DNA from 2 places in the Actinomadura decatromicini genome. Region 1 is predicted to be linked to the other one. Evidence: riboswitches for the same ligand, from Rfam matches in the RefSeq annotation. Region 1 holds a riboswitch; the other holds the start of a gene.
The links. A riboswitch is a leader RNA that binds a small molecule or an ion and turns the genes downstream of it on or off. The one in region 1 is predicted to bind cyclic di-AMP.

Region 1 (4,202 bases):
CGGGTCGTCAACCTGACCGCCGCCACCGCGCGGGTGGCGGGCCCGTTCTTCGGCCCGGTCTCGGCGAGCAAGGCGGCGCTCGCCTCGATGTCGGACGCCCTGCGCCTGGAGCTGGCGCACTGGGGCGTCCGCGTCGTCGTGGTCGAACCAGGGCTCACGGACACCGCGATCTTCGCCAAGGCCGCCGCCGCCACCGAGGCGACGGCCGCCGGGCTGCCGCCCGAGCGGGTCGCGATGTACCGGGGGCAGCTCGACGCGGTCAACGCCTCGATGGCGCGGGCGAAGGCGGCGCCGCCGTCGGTCGTCGCGGCGGCCGTCGTCCGCGCGCTGACCGCGGGCAGGCCGAGGCCCCGCTACACCGTCGGACCGGACACGCGGCTGCTCGGCCTGCTCGCCCGCCTCCCGTTGCGGACGCGCGACCGGCTGCTGTCCCGGGCCCTCGGCCTGCACAAGGTCACCCCGGTGAAGGGCGAGCGACCGAGTTAGGCCACCCGGACGCCGCCCGCGAACGGCCGGCCGGCGATCGGGGCGATCTTCACGACGTCGCCGGTCTGCGGCGCGTGCACCATGTCCCCGTTGCCGATGTAGAGGCCCATGTGGTGCAGGTCGCTGTAGAAGAACACCAGGTCGCCGGGCTTGAGCTGGCTCTGCGAGACGCGGGTTCCGGCGGTGAACTGGGCACCGGTGTAGTGGGGGAGGCTGATGCCGACCTGGGCGTAGGCGTAGAGCGTCAGCCCGGAGCAGTCGAAGCCCTTGATGTTGGCGCCCTGCGCGGTGCCGTAGGTCGGCCCGGACGCGCTGCCCCCGCCCCACGAGTACGGGACGCCGCGCTGGCTCAGCGCCGCCGCGACCGCGGCCATGGCCTTCGCCGAAGCACCGCCGGGAGCGACGTTCACGGCCGGACCCGCGCCCGTGCGCGCCCCCGGCCCCACCCCCAGTTTCGCTTCGACCTTCTTCAGCCTGGCCTGCAGGTCCTTGCGCTTCTTCCTCGCTTCCTCGGTGAGTTCGCGGACCTGCTTGGCCCGCGCCTCGGCCGACTTCCGGGCGCGCTCCGCCGCCTGCATCATCTGGAGGAGCTGGGCGATGCGGGCGCCGTCCTGGCGGGCGAAGTAGTTGAGGGTGGCCGACTGGTCCAGCACGGCCTGCGGGTCGCCGGACGAGGCGAACGCGACCGCCGGGTCCGCCGGACCGTTCTTGTAGCTGTCGGCGGCGAGCTGGACGATCCGCGCCCGCGCCTCGTCCAGCGCCTTCTTCTGCCGCGCCGCGTTGCCCTCGGCGACCCTGGCGGCGCGCTGCGCCTGCTGGAGCCGGACCCGCAGCCCGTTGTACTGCTCGCTGAGCTTTTCCGCGTCGTCGGCGAGCTTCTTCTGCTGGGCGGTCAGCTCCTTGCGGGTCGGCTTCGGCTCGGCGACCGCCGCCGGGGGAGCCGCGAGGCTCACGGCGAGGGCGATGGACGCCGTCCACGCCGTGCCCGCGGCGATCCTTCGGCGGGCAGACGTTCCGGAATCGGCAGCGCGACGCTGCATGCGGTGGTGTCCTCTCCTGTACCGCCTACCGGGTGAGCTGCCGGGTTCGGGCCGGAGTCGCCCTACCGCTCACGGGAGCGGATTCACCCCAGGTGGAGAAACGGTTCCCCGGTTCCGCGGGCCGCGCGGGGCCCGCGAGATTCGGCACGGCCGCCACCGTCCCCGGCGGGGACGCGCCGCGACGGCCTCCGACGCAGCGTAGGAGATAACGACCTCATCTCGCCACCCAAGCGGCAGATCCGACAATTCAGCAGAGGTGGGTCAGCTCGGTGATCGTCGCGGCGGCGACGGCCAGCGGGGCGGCGACGGCGAGCGCGGCGAAGGCGGACGCGGCGAAGGCGGACGCGGCCGCCCGCCCGGCCCGGCGCGGCCCGCCCGTCCCCGCGCTCTCCAGCCGCAGCACCCGCTCCGCCAGCGCCCCGGCGTCCGGGCTCGCGGCGCCGAGCGCCCCGGCCACCCCGGACGCCACCCCGGACGCCACCCCGGGCGCCGCCGCGAGCCGCCGCAGCGCGCCGACGAGCGTCCGTCCTCCGCAGGCCCGTGCCGCCGCGTCGTCGGCGGCCATCTCCAGCAGCAGCGGAAGGGTCCGCTTCGCCCGCCGGATGGTGGGCGGCCAGGGCAGGACGGCGTGCGCCAGGTCGAGCATGAGCAGCAGCGCGTGGTGCCGCTGCCGCAGGTGGGCCCGCTCGTGGACGAGGACCGCGTCGAACTCCTCCGGCGTGAGGGCGTCCCGCGTCCCGGTGCTGACCACGATCGCGCGCCGCCGGTCGGGCAGCGAGTAGGCCACCGGGACCGGATGGTCGAGGACGAGGACGTCGCCGTGCCGCTCGTCCTCCCGCGCGACGAGCCGGAGCATCTCGCGGTGCCGCCGCCGGTGCCGCACCGCGCGCCGCAGCCGGGGCAGGCCGCGCGCGACCCGGAACCCGCACGCCGCGAGCAGGACCAGGGTCGCGCCCGCCGCCGTGGCGATCGCCTTCCCGCCGTGGTGCGGCAGGCAGTCGCGCAGCCATTCCAGCAGGCCGTGGCCGGGCGCGGGCGGCGACAGCAGCGCCGCCGCGACGACCCCGGCGCAGGCGATGAAGGTGCCGGTCACGGCCCCGACCCAGCAGGCGACGGCGGTCCCCGGATGCGCGGCGGGCCGTCCCAGCCGGTCGAGCACCGGCCCCGCCGCGCAGCCGAGCAGCACGGCGGTGGCGATCAGCCCGAGGACGAGGTAGACCACGCCGTCATTCCCCTTCGGCGCCGGAGGCGCGGCGGCGCAGGGCGTCCAGCAGGTGGCGCGCGTCCTCCGGCGGGACGCTCTCGGCGAACCGGGTGAGGATGCTCCCGTGGTCGGCGGACTCGGTGAGCGCGTCGAGCATCAACTCGACCGCGTACTCCTCCCGGGCGCGGGTCGGCGAATAGCGGAAGGCCAGCCCGTCCCGCGTGCGCCGCAGCAGCCCCTTCTGGGCCAGCCGCTCGGCCACGGTCTGGACGGTGTTGTACGCGAGCGTCCTGTCGGCGTTCTCGTTCAGTTCCGCCAGCAGTTCGCGGACCCGCAGCGGGCCGGGCGCCTCCCACAGCACGTCCATGATGGAGCGCTCAAGCGATCCACCCAGTCCTGCCATGCGAGACACCTCCGTTCCCCACATTGTGCCGGAGAACCCGGCGCCGCCTTGGAAGCCGTCAGTGGTGGTACTGGTGGACGACCGCGTGCCCCTTCCCCTTGCCGATCATCCAGCGGTTCACCGGGGTCGTGAGGACGAACGCGACGACGAACGCGATGGCAAGCGCGCCCCAGAACGTCGCGTCCGCCAGCCCCGCGTGCATGGCGCCGGGGATCAGCACCATGGTCGCGTTGTCCAGCACCTCCATGATCGCGATCGACACCGTGTCGGCGGCCAGCGCGACCTTGAACGCCGCCCGCAACGAAAGCCCGGCCTTCAGCACTCCGCGCATGGTCAGCGCGTAGCCGAACACGAACGCGAGGATCACGGCGAGGACGATCGTGGCCGCGTTCGACCAGCCGAACGCCGTCCCGATGACCATGCCGAGCACCTCGCCGATCGCGCATCCGGTGAGGCAGTGCAACGTCGCCTGCGCGGCCATCGTCCAGGAGACCGCCCCGGCATGCCCGTGATCGTCGTGCGCGTGGTGGTCGTGCCCGTGCGTGCCGCTCTGGTGCGACTCGTGCCCGTTGTGCGTGGTCATCCATACTCTCCAGCCGCTTGTCCGACTCGGGAAGTATGCCCTACACGTTGTAGGAGGTCGGACGTCCGGGGGTCAGTGCGGCCGCGGCGGCCGCTGTGACGGCGGCGACGATCGCGGCGAGGACGAACCCGTCCGTGAAGCCGTCGAGCGTGTCGCCGACGAGGCTGGCGGCGGCGACGCTGGAGATGACGGCGGCCCCGATGGACGCGCCGAACTCGTGGAACGTGCTGACGATGCCGGACGCGATGCCGGACTCGTGCGGGGCGACCCGACCCAGCGCGGTCGCGGACGCGACGACGAACATCGCGCCGGTCCCGGCGCCCGCGATCGCCGTCCCGGCCACGACGGTCGCCGGGTGCATCGACAGGGCGGGGAGCGCCATCCCGGCGGCGGCGACGAGCGGCCCGACGACGGCGAGCGGGCGCGCGCCCGTCCGGGCGATGGCGCGGCCGGTGAGGTCGGCGCCGAGCATCGTCGCCGCCGCGA
Region 2 (4,202 bases), on a different contig from region 1:
ATCCGGTTCAGCGGGTTCAGCATGTGCCCGGCCATGCGGACGCGCCCGTCCCGCACCTCCAGCCGCGTGACCGTGTTCGCCGGACGCAGCTCCTTCAAGGGCCGGACGTGGAAGCCGAACCCGGTCACGTCCAGGACGCGGTGGCCCAGCGACCCGCTCGGACCGCTCGCGCCCCAGAAGACCCGCCCGTCCCGCTCGACCAGCCGCGCCCGCAGCTCGGCGCGCCCGCCAGGGTCGTACTCGGCGGCGGCGAGCGCGCCCGCGTGGTCGCCCTCGCGGATCAGGTAGGCGGCGATCGCCGACAGCGGGTTCGCCTCCTCGAACACCCGCGGGTCGAGCCCGGCCAGGTACCCGCCCGCCAGATCGAGGAAGCGCGCCCGGTAGGACTCCTCGCGGTCGCGCAGTTCGCGCAGGTAGAGCATCAGATCGTGGTTGACGAACTTGACGTCCTTGGCCCGTCCGAGCGCGTGCGCGCCGCGCGCGTCGAACAGCCGGTCGATGCGGCGGTGGATCTCCAGCCGGTCGGCGAAGTTCGCGAGCTCGGCGCGCCGGTTGGAGATCGACGGGTCGAGGGTCCGCTCCCGGACCAGCCAGTTGTAGACGCGGTGCGGGATCAGCGCCGTCCGTCCGGACGCGAGGTACGCCTCGGCGGTGAACAGCAGGTCCTCGTAGTGCAGCCGCTCCACGAAACGGAGGTCGTGGTCCTCCAGGAAGCCCCGCCGGTACGCCTTGTTGGTCGAGAGCGTGTCGTAGAGGAGGTCGGGGTTGTCGTCCAGGGCCTCGTACACGGCCCTGTTCCGGTAGAGCCACGGATACCAGGGGCGGACCCGTCCCTTCACGCCCACGGGCACGTCCAGGAAGATCCGGTCGCACAGCCCCGACACGATGTCGGCGCCGGTGTCCTCGGCGGCGGCGAGGAGGTTCAGGCAGGCGTGCCGGTCCAGCAGGTCGTCGCTGTCGAGGAACATCACGTACCGGCCGGACGACGCCTCGATCCCGGTGTTGCGCGGACGCCCGCAGCCGCCCGAGTTCACCGGCAGGTGGACGGCCCTGACCCGGCCGGGATGCGCGGCGGCCAGCCGGTCGGCGATCTCGGCCGTCCCGTCGGTGCTGGCGTCGTCGACGACGACCGTCTCGACGCCGCCGAGCGACTGCGCGAGCGCGGAGCCCACCGCGCGGGGCAGCCGCCGCGCGTCGTTGTAGGCGATCACCACGACGCTGACATCGGGGCGCACGGCGACCTCTCCTTCCCACGCTCCGGCGGGACGCGGTGTCGCATTCCTTTCCAGAAACGCCGCAGTGAGGTCCAAGGGCGTTCAAAGGCTGTCAACGGTTGGCATTACCCGACTTCACCGGAGGCTCTTGGTCACTTCCCCCGGAACGCCAGAAGGAGCCCGGCCGGGGAGCCGGGCGCCTTCCTCCTGAGTGGATCAGGGGCTTCCTGAGCGGATCAGGACGCGTAGTCCGGGTAGCCGTAGCCGACCACCTGGGACTTGTCGCGGACCTTCTTCTTCACCGCGTTGTCGGTGTTGCCCTCGACAGTGGTGATCTTGCCGTTGCCGTTGTCCTTGACGACGATGCCGACGTGGTCGATCCCGCCGATGCCGCCGCTGGAGCCGTTCTTCCAGTCGAAGAACACCACCGCGCCGGGCTTGGCCTTGTGGCCCCACCGGTCGGTCTTCTTGAACCACGTGGCGTGCTGGACGGTGTAGGCGTCCCAGCCCATGTTCTTGACGCCGGTCTGGGCGCCGAGCCACGAGACGAACATGTTGCACCACTGGGCGCCCTTGTAGTCGTCGACGGAGAAGCCCCCGTCACGCTCGGCGGTCGCGGCGGCCTGCGGGGTCGACACGTACCAGTTGTGGTACTTGGTCATGCCGCCCTTGCCCTCGCGGGTGCCGATCTGCTTCTCGGCCAGCTTGATGACCTCGGAGGGCTTGACGGCGCGGGGCGCCACCTTGAAGCCCTCCGCGCGGGCGTCGGCGGCGGAGACGTTGCCCGTCCCGCCGTCGGCCTTCTCGGCGGCCTTCGCGGCCGCCGGGGACTCGGCGGCCTTGCCCTGCTGGACGACGGCCGCGGCCTGCGGGGCGTCGGCGGCGGCACGCTCGCCGGCGAGGGGGTTGAACACCGCGAGGCCGATGGCCCCGGCGAGGACCGCGCTGGCGGCGACGCCGACGGCCTTGTCCTCGGGCGTGAACCTGCTCAGGGAAAGACGATCGAAACGACCGGTCATGCAGGAAATCTCCTTACTCCCATGGCGCCTACCGGGTTAGCTGACGGATTCGGGCATGGAAGCAGCCCTACGGCGCGGCTCTCGCTCACGCCGATTCACCCCTGGAACCTGGGTCCCCGGCTCCGTTCCGGTCGTCTCGACCAGGACGGACTCGGCCTCGCACCGCGGAACGCGGTGCCGGATATTCGGATTGATCTACTGACTGATCTTGATGGGATGCAGCGCCCCTGGTCGGGTGCGCGTTCGCGGGCGGGATCCGCTCCGCGATCCTCGGCCGCGCGTGACGCGACCGGCGGCAACGCATGGGGTGCGTTGCGTGATTCGGACTGAAGGTACCAACCTTCTCAAGGAAAGCAAACCAGGCACAAAACTCCGTGGTGCCCGCTCAATGCGTCCTCAAGGATCCATCAACAGCCCATGGTGCCAGGGTGTTCCCGATCTTTCCCGGAGTGGCCGTCAGGCCCTTGTCCAGCGGGCTTACCGGCCCTCTCGCATTTGGTAAAGAACGCTTGGGCGACCCCTGCCTCGGCAAGGTCATCCGGCTCCCGGACGGCCTCCGGCCCCGGGTGGGGTGAGACGCAAGTCACACCGGGTGATCATCGCAGGTCAGAGGTGCCGTCCGTCACTCCACGTGCAGGGCGAAGAGCGTGGTGTCGTCGGCGGCGCGGTCGTGCCCCATCCGGGCCAGCACCTGGTCGAGCATCCGCTCCGGCTGCCGGGCGCAGTCCTGCAGGATGCCGGTGAGCCGGTCGATCCGCTCGTCCAGGTCGGCGTCGCGCCGCTCGACCAGCCCGTCGGTGTAGAGGAACAGCATGTCGCCGGGCAGGAGCCGCGTCGCGACCGTCATGTACTCCCATTCCGGCATCGCGCCGAGCAGCGGGTCCCGGACGGCCTCCAGCGGCACCGCCCGGTCGTCCCGGATCAGGATCGGCGGCGGGTGCCCGGCGCACGTCCACTCCAGGACGCGGCCGCGCGGCTCGAACTCGGCGACGATCGCGGTGCCCGTCGCGGGCGGCTCCATGCTGCTGACCAGGTCGTTCAGCCAGCCGACGAGCCGTCCCACCGGCTCGCCCGTGCAGGACAGGCCGAGCAGCCCGTTGCGGGTGCGGGCCATCGACGCGGCCGCGGGCAGGCCGTGCCCGGCCGCGTCGCCGATCGCGAACAGGGCCCGGCCGTTCGGCAGCCGGCGCAGCGCGAACCAGTCCCCGCCGATCCGGGCGGTGGTCTCCGCCGCCATGCTGCGGATCGCGGTGCGCAGGCCGGGGAGCTGCTCGACCTCGTCCTCGTCCGGCATGATCGCGCGGCGCAGCGTCACCGCGACGCGCCGCTCCTGCGCCATGCGCTCCTGCTGCTTCAGCATCTGCCGGCGCGTCTCGGCGAGCGCCCGCTCCACGCCGCGCCGCCGCGTGATGTCCTGCGAGACGATGTTGATCGACACCGGCAGCCCGGACTCGCCGAGGACCGGCTCGGCGAACACCCACAGGTTCCGCGGCGTCCCGTCCTTGCCGATCACCCGGTGCTCGGCCTCCACCGGCTCCCGGCGCGAGAACATCGTCTGGACGGCCTCCTCCACCAGCGGGAGGTCGTCGTCCGCCACGACCTTCGGCAGGTCGTGCGGCATGGGCGGCACCTCGTCCGGGGCGAGGCCGTAGTTGGCGAGCATCTGCGGCGTCCAGTCCGCCTCGCCGGTCGCGAGGTCCCACTCGCCGAACCCGATCAGGGCGAGCCGCTCCACCCGCTCGAGGCGCCGCGCGATCCGGTCCTCGTGGAAGTGGTAGCGCCAGGTCACGCAGACGCCGGTCGGCACCGCGACGCACCGCACGCTCATCCGGGACGATCTGGACAGCCCCCGCTGCGCGGTCGAGTAGAGAATCGAGGAGCGCTCCAGGCTGGGACCGCCCTCCAGCACCTCGACGTACTGGTCGAAGAGCCCGCTCAGCACGGCGCCCGGATCCGTCTGCAGCAGCCG

Region 2: it holds a riboswitch for cyclic di-AMP, as region 1 does, so the genes downstream of both, FXF68_RS42825 (CHAP domain-containing protein) here and FXF68_RS24435 (C40 family peptidase) in region 1, are expected to answer to the same signal.

Annotation. Positions count from the first base shown of each region.
Region 1 is NZ_VSRQ01000005.1:369,071-373,272, forward strand. It holds gene FXF68_RS24430 (SDR family NAD(P)-dependent oxidoreductase) at 1-486, shown strand, start outside; gene FXF68_RS24435 (C40 family peptidase) at 483-1,526, opposite strand; cyclic di-AMP (ydaO/yuaA leader) riboswitch at 1,533-1,683, opposite strand; gene FXF68_RS24440 (M56 family metallopeptidase) at 1,774-2,748, opposite strand; gene FXF68_RS24445 (BlaI/MecI/CopY family transcriptional regulator) at 2,753-3,133, opposite strand; gene FXF68_RS24450 (DUF4396 domain-containing protein) at 3,192-3,716, opposite strand; gene FXF68_RS24455 (MFS transporter) at 3,757-4,202, opposite strand, start outside.
Region 2 is NZ_VSRQ01000009.1:364,467-368,668, reverse strand. It holds gene FXF68_RS44575 (bifunctional glycosyltransferase/CDP-glycerol:glycerophosphate glycerophosphotransferase) at 1-1,235, opposite strand, end outside; gene FXF68_RS42825 (CHAP domain-containing protein) at 1,451-2,233, opposite strand; cyclic di-AMP (ydaO/yuaA leader) riboswitch at 2,245-2,400, opposite strand; gene FXF68_RS36130 (SpoIIE family protein phosphatase) at 2,856-4,202, opposite strand, start outside.